3 regions of the Mycobacterium sp. MS1601 genome follow, and region 1 is predicted to be linked to each of the others. Evidence: riboswitches for the same ligand, from Rfam matches in the RefSeq annotation. Region 1 holds a riboswitch; each other region holds the start of a gene.

Region 1 (6,681 bases):
ACCCGGGACCGGAAAACCCGAGCGGTCTCCTCGGCCAGGGTCCGGGTGCGCACCGCATCCGGTGTCGTGGAATCCCCCACGTAGGCCTTGGGATCGGAACCGGTGAGCGCACGAATGGTGGCCACCATGCCGCCGTGGTACTGGAAGTAGTCATCGCTGTCGGCAATGTCGTGTTCGCGGGTGTCGATGTTCTTGGCTGCCACCTTGATGCGCGAATAGTTGGTGCGCATGTCATCGGCGGCGGCCACCCCGTCGAGACCACGACCGTAGGCGAACCCGCCCCACGCGGTGTACACCTCGGCCAGGTCTTTGTCGTCACGCCAGGTGCCGGCCTCGATCACCTGCAGGATACCGGCGCCATACGAACCCGGTTTTGATCCGAAAATTCTTGTGGTAGACCTGCGTTCGTCGCCGTGATCAGCCATATCGGCGCGCGCGTGGGCCGCGACGAAGTTCTGCTCGTCCGGCTCGTCGAGTGCGGCGACCATGCGTACGGCGTCGTCGAGCATCGCCACCACATGCGGAAAGGCGTCGCGGAAGAACCCGGAGATCCGGACCGTCACATCGATGCGCGGTCGGCCGAGTTCCTGCAGGGACATGATCTCCAGCCGGCTGACCCGTCGCGAGGCCTCGTCCCATTCCGGTCGAACACCCAGCAGCGCAAGCACTTCGGCCACGTCGTCACCGGAGGTACGCATGGCGCTGGTGCCCCACACCGACAGACCCACCGACTCCGGATAGGCACCGGTGTCGTCGAGGTAACGAGCCACCAGCGATTCGGCCATCGCCTGGCCGGTCTGCCAGGCCAGGCGTGACGGCACCGCGCGGGGATCGACGGTGTAGAAGTTGCGGCCCGTCGGCAACACGTTCACCAAACCGCGCAGCGGCGATCCAGAAGGTCCGGGGCGCACGAATCCACCTGAGAGAGCGTGCAGTACGGCGTCGAGCTCACCGACGGTGCCCGCCAACCGGGGCACCACCTCGGTAGCGGCGAACCGCAGCACCGACTGCACCTCGGGGTCGTCGTGCAGAGTGGTCGCGACGGCGGCATCCCAGCCGGCGGCGTCCATGGCTTCGACGAGTCCGCGGGCGCGGGTCTCGATCTCGTCGACAGCGGCTGTCTCGGCGTCCTCTTTCAGACCGAGCGCGGCGCGCAGCCCCGGCACGGCGTGGTCGCGGCCACCCCACACCTGGGCGGCCCGCAGAATCGCCAGCACCAGGTTGACCCGCGCCGGCCCGACGGGAGCGCCGCCGAGCACGTGCAGGCCGTCGCGGATCTGGGCGTCCTTGATCTCACACAGCCATCCGTCGACGTGCAGCAGGAAGTCGTCGAACTCTTCGTCTTCCGGACGGTCATCGAGGCCGAGGTCGCGGTGCATCTCGGCAGCGCGCATGAGATTCCAGATCTCACCTCGGATGGCCGGTAGTTTGGCCGGGTCCATCGAGGCGATGTTGCCGTACTCGTCGAGAAGCTGTTCCAGTCGCGCGATGTCGCCGTAGGTCTCGGCGCGAGCCATCGGCGGAATCAGGTGATCGACGATGGTGGCGTGTGCGCGACGCTTGGCCTGCGCGCCCTCACCGGGGTCGTTGACCAGGAACGGGTAGATCAGCGGCAGGCTGCCGATGGTGGCGTCGGTGGCGCAGTCAGCCGAGAGCGCGGCGTTCTTGCCGGGTAGCCATTCCAGGGACCCGTGCTTACCCAGGTGTACCACCGCGTGCGCACCGAAACCCTGCTCCAGCCAACGGTATGCAGCCAGGTAGTGATGACTCGGCGCCATATCGGGATCGTGGTAGATGGCCACCGGGTTCTCGCCGAAACCGCGGGGCGGCTGGATCATCAGCACGATGTTGCCTGCCCGCAACGCGGCCAGCACGATGTCACCGGCATCGTTGACGAACAGTTTGCCGGGCGCCGGGCCCCACGCCTGCTCCATCTCCCCGCGCAGACCCGCGGGCAGGTCCGCGGTCCACGCGGCGTACTGCTGGGCACTGACCGTCACATGCGCGTCGGTGAGTTGGGCTGTGGTGAGCCATTCCTCGTCCTGCCCACCCGCGGCGATCAAGGTGTGGATCAGCTTGTCACCGGCCTCGGTCTCGTCGTCGATTCCGAGCACGCCGAAACCGTCACCCACGTCGTACCCCGCCGCAGCCAGTCGGTGCAGCAGGCGCACGGTCGAGGCCGGGGTGTCCAGACCCACGGCGTTTCCGACCCGGGAATGCTTGGTGGGATACGCCGAGAGGACCAGAGCAAGCTTCTTGTCGCCGTTGGGAACCCGGCGCAGCCGGGCATGGTTGACGGCGATACCGGCCACCCGCGCGCAGCGTTCGGCGTCGGCGACGTAGTGCGGCAGGCCGTCCTCGTCGATCTCCTTGAACGAGAACGGCGCCGTGATCACCCTGCCGTCGAACTCCGGGATGGCGATCTGGTTCGCCGAGTCCAGTGGGGTCACGCCGTCGTCGTTGGCCTCCCAGTCCTGCTGAGACGAGGTGAGACACAGGCCCTGCAGCACCGGGATGTCCAGGGCGGCCAGCCGCTCGATGTCCCAGGACCCGTCGTCGCCGCCGGCGCTGACGCCGGCGGGCCTGGATCCGCCAGCGGCGAGCACGGTGACGATCAGCGCGTCCAACGTGGAGAACGCCTCGTAGAGTTCCTCGGGCGCGCTGCGCAGCGACGACGCGAAGAGTGGGACGCCCACGGCCTCGCCGGTGGCGTCGATGGCGTCGGCCAGTGCGTGCGCGAACCCGGCGTTGCCGCTGATCTCGTGGGCCCGGTAGTAGAGGATGCCCACTCTCGATTTGCCGTCGGCCTGCGCAGGGCGGTCGGCGTAGCCCCAGTCCGGGATCACGGCGGGCGGTTCGAAGCCGTCGCCGCCGAGCAGCACGGTGTCGCAGAGGAATGCGTGAAGTTGCCCGAGATTGGCCGGGCCGCCTTCGGCGAGATAGACGTGGGCCTGGGCCGCCAGCCCAATGGGCACCGTCGAGTTCTCCATCAGCTCGGGGCTGGGCTGGCGCTCCCCGCCGAGGATCACCATCGGCAGGCCGCTGGCCCGCAGGGTCTCCAGTTCGGCGCGGATCTCGTCGGAGGACCCCAGCACCCGCATCACCACCACGTCGGCGCCGTCGAGCACCGGCTCCAACGGCTGGCGCGCCGGGTTGCCGAGGCTGTACGCCGCTCCGCTGGCGCGGGCCGAGAGCAGATCGGTGTCCGAGGTGGACAACAAAGCAATACGGGTCACGTCATCAGGCATGATCGATCTCCCCGGGGGTTGGCGCCCCTCAACTGTGGATCCTCGTGGCCAGTGTCTGGCTGGGACCCCGTAAACGGAATCTCACAGTGGCGCAACCGCCCCGGATTCGCACCGGGTTCCTGTTCCACGAGGTGTGCGGGAATCAGCTTAGTGTAGGTGTCCCCCGGAGAGGACGCCAGGACATCGCCACCACGCACCCGACACCCGGCGGCCACCGCCCGGCATCGCTTCCCGATCTCCAAACCCCTCACACTCTCCGAACCGAGGTCGTCAACTCCGGGAGCCGGCGGAATCTGAATGATGGAGTCTTTCAACGGGAAAGACGTGTGCACGGGCGCAGGTTCATGGCAGGCCCCTGGTGGCAACTGTCGTGTTCACGCTACTGGTGCGCTTGGGCCGCATCAGCGTCGAGGAGGAACAACCCGGCAATCGTCCGGTCGTCCCGGAAGGTGATGCGAGCGACATAATCACCGGCCTCGAAAGCCAATGGCGTGTTGGTGACCGTGAAGTCCCCGGCCCGCATGACATCGGTCTTGCCCCGACTCTCGTACGCCCCGGCCAACCCCACGATGTGCACCCAGGCCTCGGCCAGCCCCTCCTCGGAGAGGCGTTCGCGCATCGTGGCATCGAAGCGAGCGCTGACATCGGCCCAGCGGACTCCAGCGAGATCGTCGATGACCGCGGCGGCCAGTTCGTCGGCTCCGGCAAGAGCAGTGGTGTTCATGGTTTCTCCCGTTCTCGGATCGATCGGCTTGCCGTAGCGCTGGAAAGCGGCTTGGCGCGAGACACCCAGCACTCCGCCGATCTCCTGCCATGTCCGGCCCTCGTCTCGTGCCTGGAGCACAGCTGCGGCCAGCAACGCCTCCGCCATGCCCTGGACATCGTGCGCCGCGCGCACCAACTCGAGCGGATCGTTGTCGTCACGCAATACGGGCGCAGCCAGGATCTGACCGAGCTGGCGGTGGAGCTGCTGGCCCGTCGCGGTAAAGGAAGCGGACATACGTCAAGATTAGATTGACTTCCGGCCATTCGTCAATATTTTCTTGACAGAACTCGCCGCCGGAGCCCCAACCGGAAACCCTTCGGCATCAGCGTCAGCCGCTCAGCCACTGTGAGCGTGTAGCCGGGGTCGGCCACCAGGTCGTAGCGCCGGATCAGCGTGCCGAGTACCAGCACGGCCTCGTGCAACGCGAACTGCCGTCCTATGCACGCCCGCTCACCGGTGCCGAACGGCTTGTACAGTTGGGCGGGCCGGGACCGAAGATGTACCGGCGCAAAGCGATCCGGGTCGAACTCGTCCACCGTGGCCAAACCCGGTCCACTCCAACGCGGATCGCGGTGCAACGTCGTCGTCAACGCCAGGGCCCACTCCCCCTTGCGCATCCTGTACCGGCCCGCCAGCACGGTGTCCTCACGCGCCGCCCGATAGTACGCAGGCACCGTGGGTTGCAACCGCAGCGATTCGTCGAGCACTCGGCGGACGTATCTCAGTTTGGCGATCTGCTCGAAGTCGGGCTCATCGGCCTCACCCCACACCCGATCCACTTCGTGGCGGGCCCGCGCAAACACCTCAGGATGCGTCGAAAGAAAGTAGATCGCGAAAGACAGTGCACCCGAAGTGGTTTCATGCCCAGCAACCAGGAAGTTGATCAGCTGGTAGCGGATGTTGGCCTCGTCGAGCGGGGCATCGGGGGCCAGCATGATCTCCAGTAGGTCGTCATGGTGACCCAGCCCTTCGCTTCTGCGCCCGGCGATGATCTCGTCGGCCACCCGGTGCATCTGGGCGGCGTGGCGCCTGACTTTGCGTTCATAGCGGTCACCGACGAACTTCGGCAGGAAGGTCGCCCGGAACACCCCGAGGCGGTCCGAACCCACCAGCGCCTCGACCATGTTCTCCACGAAGGGGTGGGGACGGTCCGACTGAAACGCGCCGAACGAGTAGCCCGCCGCACACCGGCCGATGGTCTCCAGCGTGACGCGGGTGGTGTCGGCGGAGACGTCGACGCAGGCTCCGTTCTCGCAGGCGGTGTCCCAGGCATCGGTCAGTTCGGTCGCGGCGGCCAGCATCGTCGGGTGGTAGCGCCGCATCGCCGCCTGAGAGAAGGCAGGCATCAGCAGCTGATGGGCCTTGCGCCAGTTGGGTTCGTCGTTGTCAGCGGTGAACAACCCGTCCCCACCGACCACCCGCAGCGCCACCATGTCCGGCCCGAGGTGCTTGCAGAACCGGCTCTCGTCATTGAGTTCGGTGACCACTTCCGCGCCGGCGGCCACCACGTATCGTGCCCCCAGGAAGGCGAATTCGAACAGCGGACCCAATTGGGCGGCCAGATCGGCCACCGACTGGGCGGGCTCGCTGCCCCGGAAGCTGAAGATGTCCCCCAGCAGCGGGACCCGGCGCGGAGGGTGTGGAATCCGGCGGTCCCGCAGCGCACTGCCACTGCTGACTCCGCCGACGATCACCGCCACGCTCGCACCTCCGCCGCTGTCGTTATTGTACGTATGTCAGATAGTATCCCAGCATGTCTGAACGGTCCGGCGCCCGCCCGTCGCGCAGAAGACTGTCTCCCGACGACCGGCGAACCGAACTGTTGGCCTTGGGCGCCAAGGTGTTCGGCGAGCGGCCCTACGACGACGTCCGCATCGACGAGATCGCTGAGCTGGCCGGCGTCTCCCGCGCTCTGATGTACCACTACTTCCCGGACAAGCGCGCGTTCTTCGCCGAGGTGGTCCGCGCCGAGGCCGAGCGGTTGTTCGAAGCCACCAGCACAGCGGCCGTTCCCGGGCAGACCCTGTTCGAGCGGGTGTGTATCGGGGTGCTGGCCTACGTCGAGTACCACGAGCAGTACCCGCACGGGTCGTGGGCCGCCTACATCGGGCCGGGCCGCACCGATCCGATGCTGGTGGGCATCGACGACGCCGACAACAACCGCCAGATGCAGCGCATAGTGGACGAGATGCGTGCCATCGTCCCATTCGAGCTCGACTCGAAGGTGGAGCGGGACCTGCGGGTCACGGTCTACGGGTGGCTGGCGTTCACCTTGGAGATGTGCAGGCAGCGGATCATCGACCCTTCGCTGGACGCCCGGCAGATCGCGCAGGCCAGCGCGCACGCGCTGCTCGACGCGGTGGCTCGGGTTCCGGGCATTCCGGCCCAGCTCAGCGAGGCCATCGACAACCGCTGAGTTACCTTGTCGGTGCCCAGGGGCACCATGGTGGCATGGCCCGCAAGACCGATCCTCTCTCCCGCTTCAGCTCGCTGACGCGGCAGTGGTTCGCGGGCACCTTCGTCGAACCCACGCCGGCGCAGGCACAGGCCTGGAAGGCCATCGCCGATGGCGACAACACCCTTGTCATCGCCCCCACCGGCTCCGGCAAGACACTCGCGGCATTCCTGTGGGCCATCGACCAGCTCACCGGCCCTGTGGACCTGGAC
Region 2 (6,681 bases), 1.9 Mb from region 1:
CCCGGGTTCTCGACATGGCCTCGGCGTACGCCACGCTGGCTGACTCCGGCGTTTACCATCGCCCACATTTTGTGCAGAAGGTGGTCAACGCCCAGGGCCAGGTGCTGTTCGACGCGGCCAACCAGGACACCGAGGGTGAGCAGCGCATCGACAAGGCGGTCGCCGACAACGTCACTGCCGCCATGCAGCCCATTGCCGGATATGCCAACGGGCACAATCTGGCCGGGGCCGGAAGTCGGCGGCCAAGACGGGCACCAACCAGCTCGGCGACACCGGCGACAACCGTGACGCGTGGATGGTCGGGTACACCCCGTCGCTGTCGACGGCGGTCTGGGTGGGCACCACCGAGGGCACCAAACCCCTGGAGAATCAATGGGGCTCGCCGGTCTACGGTTCGGGGCTGCCGTCGGACATCTGGAAAGCGACCATGGACGGCGCGCTCGACGGCACCGACAACGAGGACTTCCCCAAGCCGACGGAGATCGGCGGCTACGCCGGTGTGCCTGCTGCCCCGCCGCCACGGCCCACCGAGACCGCACCGCCGACGCCCCCGCCCGGCACGGTGATCCAGCCGAGTCTCGAGATCGCTCCCGGGATCACCATTCCGCTGGGGCCGCCGACGACGGTGCCCGCACCGGCACCGGGTGCGCCTCCTGTGCCCGGAGCTCCGGTTCCGCCGCCGGGTGATCCGCTTGCGCCTGTTCCGCCGCCGGGTCCGCCTGCTCCGTGACGGAAGAAGTCTCGCCGCAGCGGCTGGCCTCGGACACCCGCAGCGCTGATGATCGTGATCTTCCGAGCCGCAACGACAAGATGGTGTCGGCCATGTCCGATGTGGTCGGTGGCCCGGTGGGACGCCACGCGTTGATCGGCAGGCAGCGGTTCTTCACGCCGCTGCGGGTCATCTTCGTGATCGCCGTGATGTTCCTGGCGCTGGGGTGGGCCACAAAATCGCCCTGCCTGCAGACCATTGGCACCGGGTCGGCTGATCAGCGGGTGGCCAACTGGGAGAACCAGCGGGCCTACTACAGCTTGTGCTATTCCGACACCGTGCCGCTGTACACCGCGGAGTTGTTGAGCCAGGGCAAGTTCCCGTACAAGTCGAGCTGGTTGGAAACCGACGAGAACGGCCAGCCCCGCACCCAGTACGACGGCACCGCAGCTGTTCGCTACATGGAGTATCCGGTGATCACCGGTGTCTACCAGTACGTGGCGATGGCATTGGCCAAGACGTATTCGGCGCTCACGCGGGCGGTGTCGTGGCCGGTGCTCTCGGGCGTCGCCGAAGTGGTGATGTTCTTCAACATCGCGGCGTTCGGGCTGGCGCTGGCGTGGCTGACGACGGTGTGGGCCACCGCGATGCTGGCCGGGCGGCGCATCTGGGACGCGGCGCTGGTGGCCGGTTCACCCCTGCTGATCTTCCAGATCTTCACCAACTTCGATGCACTGGCAACGGCTTTCGCGATGGGTGGGTTGCTGGCCTGGGCACGCCGAAAACCGGTGTTGGCCGGTGTCCTGATCGGCCTCGGGGTGGCGGCCAAGCTCTATCCGGTGCTGCTGCTGTTGCCCATCGTGGCGCTGGCGTTGAGGTCGAATCGGCTGGCGGAGGCGGGAAAGACGGTGGCGGCGGCGCTGGCCGCGTGGCTGGTGGTCAACCTGCCGATCATGGTGCTGTTCCCGGCCGGGTGGGCAGAGTTCTTCCGACTCAACAGCCGCCGCGGTGAGGACATGGACTCGTTGTACAACGTGTTCGGAAGCTTCACCGGCTGGCCGGGTTTCGACGCCGATCTCGGGTTCTGGGAGCCGCCGGCGATTCTCAACACCGTCACGGCACTGTTGTTCGGATTGTGTTGCGCCGCCATCGTCTACATTGCCCTGACGGCGCCACAGCGGCCGAGGTTGGCACAGTTGGCTCTCCTGGTGGTGGCGGCTTTCCTGCTGACCAACAAGGTGTGGAGTCCGCAGTTCTCGCTGTGGCTGGTGCCATTGGCGGTCTTGGCGTTGCCGCACCGTCGGCTCCTGCTGGCCTGGATGACCATCGACGCGCTGGTGTGGGTGCCGCGGATGCTGTACCTCTTCGGTGAGCAGAACAAAGGGCTGCCCGAGCAGGCCCTCACCACCACCGTGCTGTTGCGGGACCTCGCGGTTGTCGGGCTCTGCGTCCTGGTGATCCGGCAGATCTACCGCCCCGCCGAGGACCTGGTGCGCTGGGGTGGGCGCATCGACGACCCGTCAGGTGGGTTGTTCGATCGCGCCCCCGATGCCCCACCGTCCTGGTTGCCGTCGTGGCTGCGGCCCAGATCGGTTACTGTCAGCACTGCCGGTCAACCCGCCGGCTCCGATGGGCAAGCAGGAAGCCGGTGTGAATCCGGCGCGGTCCCGCCACGGTGACCGGGTAGAACCCGGGAGTCCGATACTGCCCCCGCCGGACGCCCTGCTCTGGGACGAGGACATCCCGGATGGAGTCAATCGTGTCTGCACGCACCTGCCTGACCTTTCTCGCCGCCGCCGCACTGCTTGTCGGGTGTGGCTCCCAAACCCCTGATACGGCAACAACTTCCGCGATCGACAACTGCGGGGTGCAGGTTACCGTCGACCAACCGCCCACCCGGGCAGTGGGCTACTATCAGCACGCCACCGAAATGATGCTCGCACTCGGGCTGCAGGATTCGATGGTCGGCACGGTCTATCCGGACAATCCACCGTTGCCGCAGTACACCGCGGCCTATGAGGCGATCCCGGAGATCTCGGACAAGGACGCGTCTTTCGAGCAGGTGATCGCGGTCGATCCCGATTTTGTGTACGGCGGTTACAACAGCGCATTCGACGAGGCCCAGGGCCGCTCCCGGCAAGCGTTCGCCGATGCCGGTGTCACCACCTATCTCAACCCGGAGTACTGCGCCACGTCACCGATCACCATGGCGGACGTGTACGCCGAGGTCGACCGGATCGCCGGTATCTTCGGTGTCGCAGACCGTGCCGCGAGCCTCACCGACGAGATGAAGAACAGTGTGGCCGAAGCTTCCGGCGCCGTACAGGACGTCACGCCGCTGCGGGCGTTCGTCTACGACAGCGGTGAGGGCACCGCGTTCACCGCGGGCGGCCAGGGCATCGGCAATCAGATCATCGAATTGGCCGGGGCCAGCAATGTTTTCGCCGACGTGCAGGACACCTTTGCCGACGTGTCCTGGGAGCAGGTGATCGACCGCAGCCCGGAGGTCATCATCATCTACGACTACTTCGGTACCCCGTCGGTGGAGGAGAAGAAGGCCTTTCTCAAGAGCAGGCCCGAGCTGGCCGATGTCCCCGCCATCCGCAATGACAGGTTCGCGGTGCTCACCCTGCAGGACGCGGTGCTCGGCGTCCGCGCACCGTATGCGGTGGGGGAGCTGGCCGCCCAGCTGCACCCCGACAGGTTCTGATGACGCTGGTTGCGGCGTTGTCCAGGGCCGCACGGTACGGCGAGTACTTCGAGACCCAACTCGACAGCGCACCACCACCTTTCGATCTTGGTGCGGCGCTGGAGGCCAGGGCGACCCGGCTGGGTACCACCGAGGCGCGGGTGGCGGCCTCGGCTCTGCAGTACGAGTTCGCCGAACGCCTGTGGGCAGTGTCGTTGGGAGCGTGGGCGTTCGGCCGGGTGGTTCCGGACCTGACCGCACTGAAGTACGGATGCGCCGACGACAGCACCCTGATACTCGGCTTCACCGCGCCGGTGGGCACCAGGGCAGATACTCCCGGTGAGGTGGCAGGGCTGCTGTACCGCAACGTCGTCGACGTGCAGTTGGCACCGTTTCATCAACTTCTGCGGGCGACGGTCAAGATGGCCGACGGACTGCTGTGGGGAAACGCCGCCACCGCGCTGGTGCTGGCAGCGCGCTCGGCCAGTCGCGCCAGGTCGTGCTACGCCGCCACCGCGCTGCTGCTGGAACAGCCACCGTTGGCCGGCCGTCTCACCGGTCCTGTCGCTACCCCGAAGCGCCGCAGCTGCTGTCTGTACTACCGCACCGCCGCCGGGCGCACCTGCAGTGACTGCCCGCTGCCCAAGGTGCCTGCGTGAGAACCCACCCACCGTATCCGCTGGTGATCCTCGTGCTGTTGGTGGTACTCGTGGCCGCCGTGATGCTCGGGTTGGCCGTGGGATCGGTGTCGGTCCCTACCTCGGAGGTGCTCAAAGCGCTCCTGCGGCAGCCAGTTGAGCCACAGCATCAGACCATCGTGATGCAGTCACGAGCTCCCCGGGTGTTGCTGGGGGCGGTGGTGGGCTCCGGACTGGGAGTGGTGGGGATGACACTGCAGGCGCTGGTGCGCAATCCGCTCGCCGACCCGTACCTGTTGGGTGTGTCCTCCGGAGCGTCTGTCGGCGCGGTGGCTGTGATCCTGAGTGGCGTGGCGATTTTCGGCTTCGCCTCGGTGTCGGTGGCGGCCTTCGCCGGCTCACTGGGTGCGCTGGCGGTGGTCTATCTGCTGTCGCGGGCGGGTGGTCAGATCACCACCACCCGTCTGGTGCTCGCAGGGGTGGCGGTGGCTTACGTGCTGTCTGCGGTCACCAGCCTGATGTTGATCATGGCCCGTACCGGCGACCAGGCGCGGCAGGTGCTCACGTGGCTGCTCGGTGGACTGGGCGGGGCCAGCTGGGCATCGTTGTGGCTGCCCATGGGAGTGGTGCTGGCGGGTTTGGCGGTGCTGTTGGCCCAGTCCCGCACGCTCAATGTGCTGCTGGCCGGTGACGAAGCAGCCATCACGATGGGCGTGGACGCCAACAGGTTTCGGGCTCGGATGTTCGTGCTGACCTCACTGGTCACCGGTGTGCTGGTGGCGGTCAGCGGTCCGATCGGATTTGTCGGGCTCATCCTGCCGCACGCCATGCGCCTGGTGGTGGGCAGTGATCACCGACGCGCGCTCCCTGCCACCGCATTGGCCGGCGCGTCGTTCCTGGTGTTGGCGGACGTGGCGGCCCGCACATTGGCCGCGCCCCAGGAGATCCCGGTGGGTGTGCTGACCGCGCTGTGCGGCGGCCCATTTTTCCTGTGGCTGATCCGCCGAGATGCCCGCCGCGCGGTGGCGCCATGAGTGCCGCGCACCTGGAAGCGCGGGCGGTGTCGGTTCGCCTTGGCGGTCGGCTCGTCGTCGACGGTGTGTCGGTCATTGCCGAGCCGGGCGCTGTGGTCGGTATCGTCGGACCCAACGGATGCGGCAAGTCCACCCTGCTGCGAGCGCTGGTGCGTGTCCTGGCGCCGGCGGCGGGGCAGGTGTTGCTCGACGGGGTGGACATCGCCGCTCTGTCGAGCCGCGAGTTCGCGCGCAGTGTGGCGGTGGTATTCCAGGACACGGCAGGTGATTTCGACTTGCGGGCCAACGACGTCGTGGCGATGGGGCGTGCGCCGTTCAAGAGAATGTTCCAGCGCGACGACGCGACCGATGACCGTCTTGTCGAGCAGGCACTCGAACTCGTCGGCGCGCTGCATCTGCGGTGGCAGCCGTTTGCGTTGATGTCCGGTGGCGAACGGCAGCGGGTGCTGATCGCCCGCGCACTGGCGCAGCAGCCGAGGTTGCTGGTGCTCGACGAGCCGACCAACCACCTCGACATCCGGCACCAGTTCGATGCGCTGGCCCTACCGCGGCGCCTCGGCGTCACGGCCGTTGTCGCCTTGCATGACCTGAACCTCGCCGCCCACTACTGCGATGTCATCCACGTGCTGCGGCACGGACAGGTGGTGGCCGCGGGCACTCCCGCGGAAGTGTTGCGAACGGAGCTGTTGGCACAGGTGTACGGCGTCACCGCCACCGTGGGCGCCAACCCGGCGACCGGCCGGCGGCATGTCAGCTTCGATCCGGACCGATGAGACCGACTGTCTGCTAGGCGGATTCGCGGGGGACAATCCGATAGCCCACGTCGACGGCTGGGGTCTCGACGGGTGAGTCCTGCATACGTGCCAGTAGCAGTTGGGCCGCGCGGGTGCCGATCTCTGCGGCATCGACGTGCACGGTGGTCAACGATGGCACCAGGTGGCGGGCCACCTCGAAGTCACCGAAGCCGGTGATCGCCAGTTGATTCGGTACCGAGATACCGCGCCGACGCGCAGCCAGCACCGCAGCGGCGGCGTAGATGTCGGAGGTGAACACCGCCGCCGTGGTCTCGGGATGACGGTCGAGGACCGCGGACAGCAGCTCGCTACCGGTGTCCATCGACATTCTCCGGCCGACGAGGTCCACCACACGCACCGGCTCGTCTGGCAGCAGCGCTTCCACACCCGCGCGGAACCCCTCGAACCGTCGGGTGGTCCGATCGTCGCCCGAGCGCAGCACACCGGCGAAGGTCAGCCTGCGATGCCCCCGCGACACCAGATAGCGGACCATGTCCAGCATGGCGTCGCGGTTGGAGAAGCCAACCAGCGTGTCCAGTGGCTTGGAGGTGCAGTCCCACGTCTCCACCACCGGCGCGCCGTAGTCGCGAAGCAGTCTGATGGTTTCGGTGGTGTGCAGTGTGCCGACGATGAGGAAACCGTCGGGCCGTCGGGACACCGCTCCGCGGACCAGCTCCTCCTCACGCGCTGTGTCGTAATCGCTGCTCTCGACAGTTGTTTGATAACCCGCCTGGGTCAGCAGAGATGCCGAGGCGGTGAGGGTGTCGGCAAAGATGGACGCCGACATCACGGGAACGATCGCGGAGACGGTGCGGCT
Region 3 (6,681 bases), 2.3 Mb from region 1:
AACCGGTCAATCGGCTGCTCGTAGGTGACTTCCTTGCCGCAGTTGGTGACAGTCACGGTGTCCGCTGTCGTGGTCGTCTCCGCCTGGGACGTGCATCCCGAGGTTGCACCGAGGAGGACGGCGCAGACCGCCAGGTGTATCGCCGGTCGCGTCGCGAAAGGGGATCGAAATCTATACGCCATTGTTGTGCTCCTCATGATGGTTTGACGCCAGTTCGGCATGGGTGAGTAACAGATGGAAACGGCCGGTCGTCGGATGGACGATGATGTCGCCGGCAACACCGAAGACCTGCCGCAAGAGGGCAGAGGTGAGAACTTCAGAGGGTGACCCCTGGGCGTACACCCGGCCGCCGGCCACGACCGCGACCGCATCGAAATGCCGCATCACCAAGTCGAGATCGTGCATCGCAGCGATGACGGTGCATCGGAGGTCGTCGAGTATCTGCATGAATCTCAGTCGCCACGAGGCGTCGAGATGGTTAGTGGGTTCGTCAAGGACAAGAACGGATGTTCGCTGTGCCAACGCGCGGGCCAGGACGACCCGGTGACGTTCACCACCAGAAAGCTGGACACACGGTCGGTTGCCCCACCCCTGCAGACCGACGGCGCTGAGGGCGCCGTCAATGATGTCCCGCTCTCCGGAAACGGCGCCTGCCCACGGGTTCCGGTAAGGGGTCCTGCCCAGACCCACGGCCTCGGCGACGGTCAGTTCGCCTGAGGGTCGCTCCTCTTGTCCGACCACTGCGATGGTGCGCGCTCGCTCTCGGGCCGGCATCCGATACAAGTCCCTGCCTTCAACCAGGACTGTTCCCGCTGACGGTGCGTCGAGACCGGACAGGGCGCGCAGCAAAGTGCTCTTGCCGGCGCCGTTGGGGCCGATGACCGCCAGCCGCGTCCCGGCAGCCACCGTCAGGTCCACACCGGACACCACTGTTCTGCTGCCGCGGCGACAGAGCACGCCGTGTGCGCTCACCGTCACGCCCGTCGCCGGGGGTGCGGTTGGCGGTGCGCTCATGTGTTGTTGCCGAACTGGTAGCGTCGCCGCCCCATCAAATAGAGAAACACGGGCGCGCCGACGAGGCCGGTGATGATCCCCAGGGGCATCTCCCGTGGTGCCGCGACTTCGCGTGAGATCACGTCGACCCACACCATGAAGAGCGCTCCAATGCTGACCGAGACCGGCAGCATTGCGCGGTGGGTGGCGCCGACGAGCATGCGGGCCGCGTGGGGCACGATGAGTCCGACGAACCCGATTCCGCCGGAAACGGCAACCAGGACACCGACGAGCACCGCCTGGACCGCGAACAACGCGTTCCGCACTGCCCGCACCGGTACGCCCAGCGATGCCGCGGTGTCGGCACCGACGGAGTAGGCGTCGAGCCAGGAGTGAATGAGCAGGGCAGCAACGAACGACACCAGCACCACCGCTGCCGTGAGGGGAATCTTCGCCCACGTCGCTCCCGCAACGCTGCCCAGCAGCCAGAACATGACACTTTCGGCGGCGTGCGGATCGCCGGCGGTGAAGACGAGCAGTGACGACAGCGCCATGAACGCCGACGACAGCACCACCCCGGAGAGGATCAGGCGCAGTGCTGTGAGGCCGCCTTGGGCACGTGCCACCGCATACACGGTGAGCGTGGCCACCGTAGAACCGATGAGCGCGGCGCCCGACAGCGCCCAGACTCCCAACGATGAGAGTGCACCGAGGGTGATCACGGCGGTTGCACCCACTGAGGCGCCTGCTGACACACCGAGTAGGTACGGCTCTGCCAGCGGGTTGCGGACCAACGCCTGCATGAGGGCGCCAGCCAGGGCCAGACCCGCACCGACCAACGCTGCAAGTATCGAGCGCGGCAGGCGAAGCTCCCACACGATGGTGTCAAACCCCGGAACACCGGTGGCGCCGGTGAAGCGGCCCACGACGACGTTCCACACGTCACGCAGTGGGATGTCCTCGGCGCCGAAGGCCACCGAAACAACGATGCTCAGCAGCGTGAGAACGGCGAGCACCGTTGTCAACGCAACAACCGGCGCTCGGCGCACGGTGGCAACCGAGGCATGTTCGTCGCGAAGGAACGCTCTTTCTTCGCGGACTGTCACCTCCGGACTGCCGGCCACCAGGACACGCAGCTGGCGGTGCGCTGACCGCTGAGGGGGATGAACAACTCTGACCTCGCTATGCCGGGGTATCTATTCGCGAGATACACGGTGGACACAACCGAGAGCGGCAGGTATTCGGACTCGGGGATCGTCGACACCCGAGGGCTTCCCTGGATTGCCAGGTCGCCGATGTCGAGCACGTTCCCCATACCGTTGCGCGTCAGCCCCGGAGTCGCACCGGGTTCCCCGACACCCGCACTGCACGGATGTAACCACTCTCAACGGCGCAGGTTATCTCATCATCGCCGTCGGCGTCAGCCCTCAGTGCCCGGCGCGTCCCGAAGTGGAAGCCGAACGTGGGCCCGACGGGCGTCTTGAACCACTGCCGATTGCGCCGCGCGGATCCACCCGCTCCGATGTGTTGGTCCACTCTCGTACTTCTCCGCGATCGACAGCCTGTTCCACGACCACGGCCACCGAGTCCTTCGCGGGCCACGACAGCAGCTGCGCAACTGCCAACCCCAAAGGGGTTGACATACAACGACACAAACCCGTCGCGAAGATGGTCAGATCCTCACGAAAAGAACCGGCCGTCGAGGCGACCTTCGCGCCGGGCAAGACCCGGGCAATGCGCGCCACGACACACTGGTGGTGATGGCCGAAGGCGAAACGCACTGTGTAGTAACCAAATGGGATGACACGGACGTCACGTTCGAGCACTGCGAGATCGCCTTGGCCCGACGCAGCACTGACTGGTCGGCCAGAGCGGCATGAGCGCTTCTGACTCCAGGTCAACATGGTGCTTGTGAGGTCTGGTCCATAACACGTCGGAGTTATCGTGCCGCGGACTCGGTGGGGAACATCGTCCAGACGTTCCCCACCGAATCTGCTCACCGCACGTTGACGTACGCGGTTGTCACCCTGACCGGCGCGAACTGCCGGTCGTAGCCGGTGTAATCCTGGGTCCCGTTGACGGACTCGGTGTGGATGAACGTCGGGCCCACACCCACCGACACCACTTTGGCGTCGGCAAGCTCCACGTCGGAGAGCCGGTTCACCACCACCGTGTAGCCCTGAGCTTTTAGGTTGGCGATGGTGTCCGCCGCGCTGCCGACACCGGACGGTGCGGCGGCCGCCGGCGCGGCCAATGTGATGACGCCTGCGGACAGGGCTGCGGCTGCGGCAATGGAGTAGATCTTCATGGTCGTACTTCTTTCGTGTAGCTGACCGGCGAACTGATCCGGCCTGTGCACAGCCTGGAGCGGGTGAGCGCGATAAGCACGCGTAATCCACTACCCGACAACGACAAAGCTCCCCATGAGTTAGGGGAGCTTTCTCGAGTTCGTCTGCTCAGCGGACGTTGACGTAGACGGTCTTGACGTTGTCGGGGGCGAATTGGTTGTCGGCGTTGGGGCTGTAGCCGCCTTCGCTGCGGTTGTTGGCGTTGGTGTGCTGGAAGGTCGGGCCTGCACCGACGGAGACGACGCTGGCATCGGCCAACGGGGTGTTCGACAGGCGGTTGACGATCACCTTGTAGCCCTGGTCTTGCAGGCTGGAGATGGTGTCTTGGGCGTTGCCGGCTCCGGTGGGGGCGGCCATCGCGGGGGCAGCCAATCCCAGGAAGGCGGCGGTGGCGGCGGTGGCGATGGCGGTGGCGAATCCGAACTTGGTCATGATCTCTGCTTCTCTCTGGGTGGTTCTTCTACGTGGTGTTCGGATCGGGGCGGGAGGGGTTTCTCGTTCCGGTCTGCCAGGCATAACCGCGCACGTCAGCACCCCATTTCCCGGTTGGCAGCCAATGCACCAGGCTTGGCAGAATATGGCCGCCTGGCAGACTTGGGCGAGTGTCGAAGGAAGTCGGAACCCACCCGCAGTACGACGTGTTCGCCGACGAGTTCGCCGACCACGCCCGCGAGAATTTCTACAACGCCCACTACGACCGCCCGGCCTGTCTGTCCCTACTGGGGGACGTGGCAGGCAAGGCGGTCCTGGACGCCGCGTGCGGCCCGGGCTTCTACGCCGAGGAACTCACCAGGCGTGGTGCCGAGGTGATCGGTTTCGACCAGAGCCCGCGCATGGTGGAACTGAGTGCGCACCGAGTGCCGCAGGGCAGCTTCCGCACCCACGATCTGGCGCGCCCGCTCGACTGGTTACCGGATGCCTCCGTGGATCTGGTGCTGTTGGCTCTGGCGCTGGAATACCTCGACAACCGAGCAGCGGCGTTGGCGGAACTTCGTCGGGTGCTCAAACCGCAAGGTGCCCTGGTGCTCTCCCGCATGCACCCGACCGGTGACTGGCTCCGCCACGGCGGCAACTACTTTGAGCCACGCATTATCGAGGAGACCTGGAGCGCCGGCTGGCGGGTGCGGTGGTGGCTTTCACCGTTGGAGCAGACCTGCCACGAGTTACGCACCGCCGGATTCCTGATCGAACAGCTGGTGGAGCCGCGGCCCACCGAACCGGCGAAGGCGCTCGACGAGCAGAAGTACGAGGCACTACACAGCTCGCCGACGGGGTTCCTGGCCATTCGGGCGATCCCGGACCCGCGGGAGCCACGCTAGGCTGCTGAAGTGCACGGTCAGGCGCGCGGCGAGTTCTCGGTCTTCGCGACGCTGTACACCGTCGCCATGCTGTTCGAGTTCTCCGAGCAGTGGCAAACACCCTTGTTCACGGGAACTTTCGTGATCGCCGCCGCCATCGCTGTCTTCACCGGCGTCACCCGGGTCAAGTTCCTGGCTCTGCTGACGGGCGCCACCGGCTATCTCGCACTCGTGCAGTTTCCCGAAGTGGCCAATCACGTCAACCTGATGATCCTGCTCAACATCGCGATGATCGGCGTGCTGACCGTCTCGGTGATCCGGCGGCGCACCACACCCGAGGAAGACTATGCCGCGATTGCGCCGATCCTACGCATCGGCCTGATCCTCATCTACGTGCTGGCCGGCTTCCACAAGCTGAACTCCGACTATCTGAACGTCGCATCCTCCTGTGCGGTCAGCTTTGTCCACTGGATGATTCGCGCCCTGCAGACGAGCGTCCTGGGCGTGGCGTTGATTGTGCCGGTGGCGTTGGTGGCGGGTTTTCTGGGCTATCGGCTGACGCGGCAGGGGCGGTTCGCCCAACCGGGTAACCGGATGTTCACGGCGGTCGTGGTGTGCCTCGGAGTTCTCGGTGTGACCGTGGTGGCCGTTGTCCTGCTGTATGACCACTGGAGTGCGCTGGCCTCCACCGTCGGCCTGATCGTCGCGGTGGCGTTGCTGGGCTGGGAACTGATCGGTGGCCTGCTGCTTGCGGTGCCCCGCCTGCAGGCCGCCATGCTCGCGATCGCGCTGACCTTGCACTCGACCCTGGCGTTGATCGGTTTTGTCGACTTCGGTGCGCTGGCCGTCGCACTCTTGTTCGCGTTTCTGCCCGCTGATTACCGGAAGCTGCTCATCGAGGCGACGATCGGGCTGCGCCGACGTACCACGCCGAGGGTTCTCGTGTACTTCGGGACAGCGATCGGAGTGGCACTGCTGTCGGGTGTCGGTGCCCACCTCCATCCCATCTGGCATTGGACTCTGGTGTCGGGACTGATATTCGACGCTGCAGTGCTGATCCTCATCTGGCCGATGCTGGTTGCGGTGTTCTCGGCGACCGACCGTCCTGACTGGCCTGGGGTCCGCATCCTGGACGCCAGGACGCCCTTCGCGCTGTATCTGGTGCCGATCCTGCTGGTTTTTGTCGGGCTGACCCCGTATCTGGGGCTGCGCACGGCCGGGAACTTCTCCATGTTCAGCAACCTGCGGACCGAGGGGGAGCGGTCCAATCACCTGCTGCTGGGCAGCAATCCGATCAAGGTGTGGGGTTATCAGGAGGACGTCGTGTGGATCATCGACCTCGATGACCGCTACGGTTCGGTAATCCACCACTTCGACGGCGGTGCGAGCGGGTTCGCCCTGCCGGTCGTGGAGTTCCGCAAGTGGATCCACGACTGGACCGTGGCCGGCTACCACGTGCCACTCACCTTCGGCTACAAGGGCATTCGATACACGACCGACGATATAGTCAGCGACCCGGTCTGGCGCACCGCGACCCGCACCGCCGAGATGGTGCTGCTCGATTTCCGGGTCATCCAGCCCGGGTCGCCCAACTATTGCCGGTGGTGAGTCATTCGGGAGGACCCGCGGATGCTGTGACGGGCACCGCCACCTCGTTGCGACGCAGCGGTGGCAGCGTCCACGGTGGGTCGTAGAACCATGCGACGGGATCGCCGGATGGGGCAAAGTCGCTGTCGCGCAGCAGATCCAGCAGCTGAGCGGTTTTGACCGCCACAGCCCGCTCACTCCGATCGCCGCTGAACCGGAGTACCGCCATGGTCTCGCCGGGCACCTCCACCAGCGTCACCAGACCACTGGAAGGCTCAGGCAGGGTGTCCAGCGACCATTTGGACGGCATGAAGAACCGAATGGCCGCCGACGACTGGGCCACCGGTGCCGTCATCGAGATCGATGTCGATCGGTTGTTGCCGCCGAAGATGTAGTCGGCAAGCCGACGGAATCCGGTGCTGCGCGCGTCCTGTCCCTCGCCGTCGACGGATGTC

What was found. Region 1 has a riboswitch for cobalamin ahead of cobN (cobaltochelatase subunit CobN). Riboswitches for the same ligand answer to the same signal wherever they lie in the genome.
Region 2: it holds a riboswitch for cobalamin, as region 1 does, so the genes downstream of both, BVC93_RS12290 (ABC transporter substrate-binding protein) here and cobN (cobaltochelatase subunit CobN) in region 1, are expected to answer to the same signal.
Region 3: it holds a riboswitch for cobalamin, as region 1 does, so the genes downstream of both, BVC93_RS22760 (FecCD family ABC transporter permease) here and cobN (cobaltochelatase subunit CobN) in region 1, are expected to answer to the same signal.

What each region holds. Positions count from the first base shown of each region.
Region 1 covers NZ_CP019420.1:582,845-589,525, forward strand. The annotation lists gene cobN (cobaltochelatase subunit CobN) at 1-3,248, opposite strand, end outside; cobalamin riboswitch at 3,278-3,401, opposite strand; gene BVC93_RS02765 (DUF3887 domain-containing protein) at 3,628-4,248, opposite strand; gene BVC93_RS02770 (cytochrome P450) at 4,281-5,714, opposite strand; gene BVC93_RS02775 (TetR/AcrR family transcriptional regulator) at 5,768-6,430, shown strand; gene BVC93_RS02780 (ATP-dependent helicase) at 6,466-6,681, shown strand, end outside.
Region 2 covers NZ_CP019420.1:2,515,350-2,522,030, forward strand. The annotation lists partial or broken gene BVC93_RS12280 (transglycosylase domain-containing protein) at 1-730, shown strand, start outside; partial or broken gene BVC93_RS12285 (glycosyltransferase family 87 protein) at 727-2,328, shown strand; cobalamin riboswitch at 2,302-2,441, shown strand; gene BVC93_RS12290 (ABC transporter substrate-binding protein) at 2,469-3,419, shown strand; gene BVC93_RS12295 ((2Fe-2S)-binding protein) at 3,419-4,057, shown strand; gene BVC93_RS12300 (FecCD family ABC transporter permease) at 4,054-5,070, shown strand; gene BVC93_RS12305 (ABC transporter ATP-binding protein) at 5,067-5,843, shown strand; gene BVC93_RS12310 (LacI family DNA-binding transcriptional regulator) at 5,857-6,681, opposite strand, start outside.
Region 3 covers NZ_CP019420.1:4,716,587-4,723,267, forward strand. The annotation lists gene BVC93_RS22750 (ABC transporter substrate-binding protein) at 1-182, opposite strand, end outside; gene BVC93_RS22755 (ABC transporter ATP-binding protein) at 172-1,014, opposite strand; gene BVC93_RS22760 (FecCD family ABC transporter permease) at 1,011-2,042, opposite strand; cobalamin riboswitch at 2,209-2,391, opposite strand; gene BVC93_RS22765 (hypothetical protein) at 2,990-3,301, opposite strand; gene BVC93_RS22770 (hypothetical protein) at 3,450-3,773, opposite strand; gene BVC93_RS22775 (class I SAM-dependent methyltransferase) at 3,944-4,660, shown strand; gene BVC93_RS22780 (hypothetical protein) at 4,670-6,247, shown strand; gene BVC93_RS22785 (SOUL family heme-binding protein) at 6,249-6,681, opposite strand, start outside.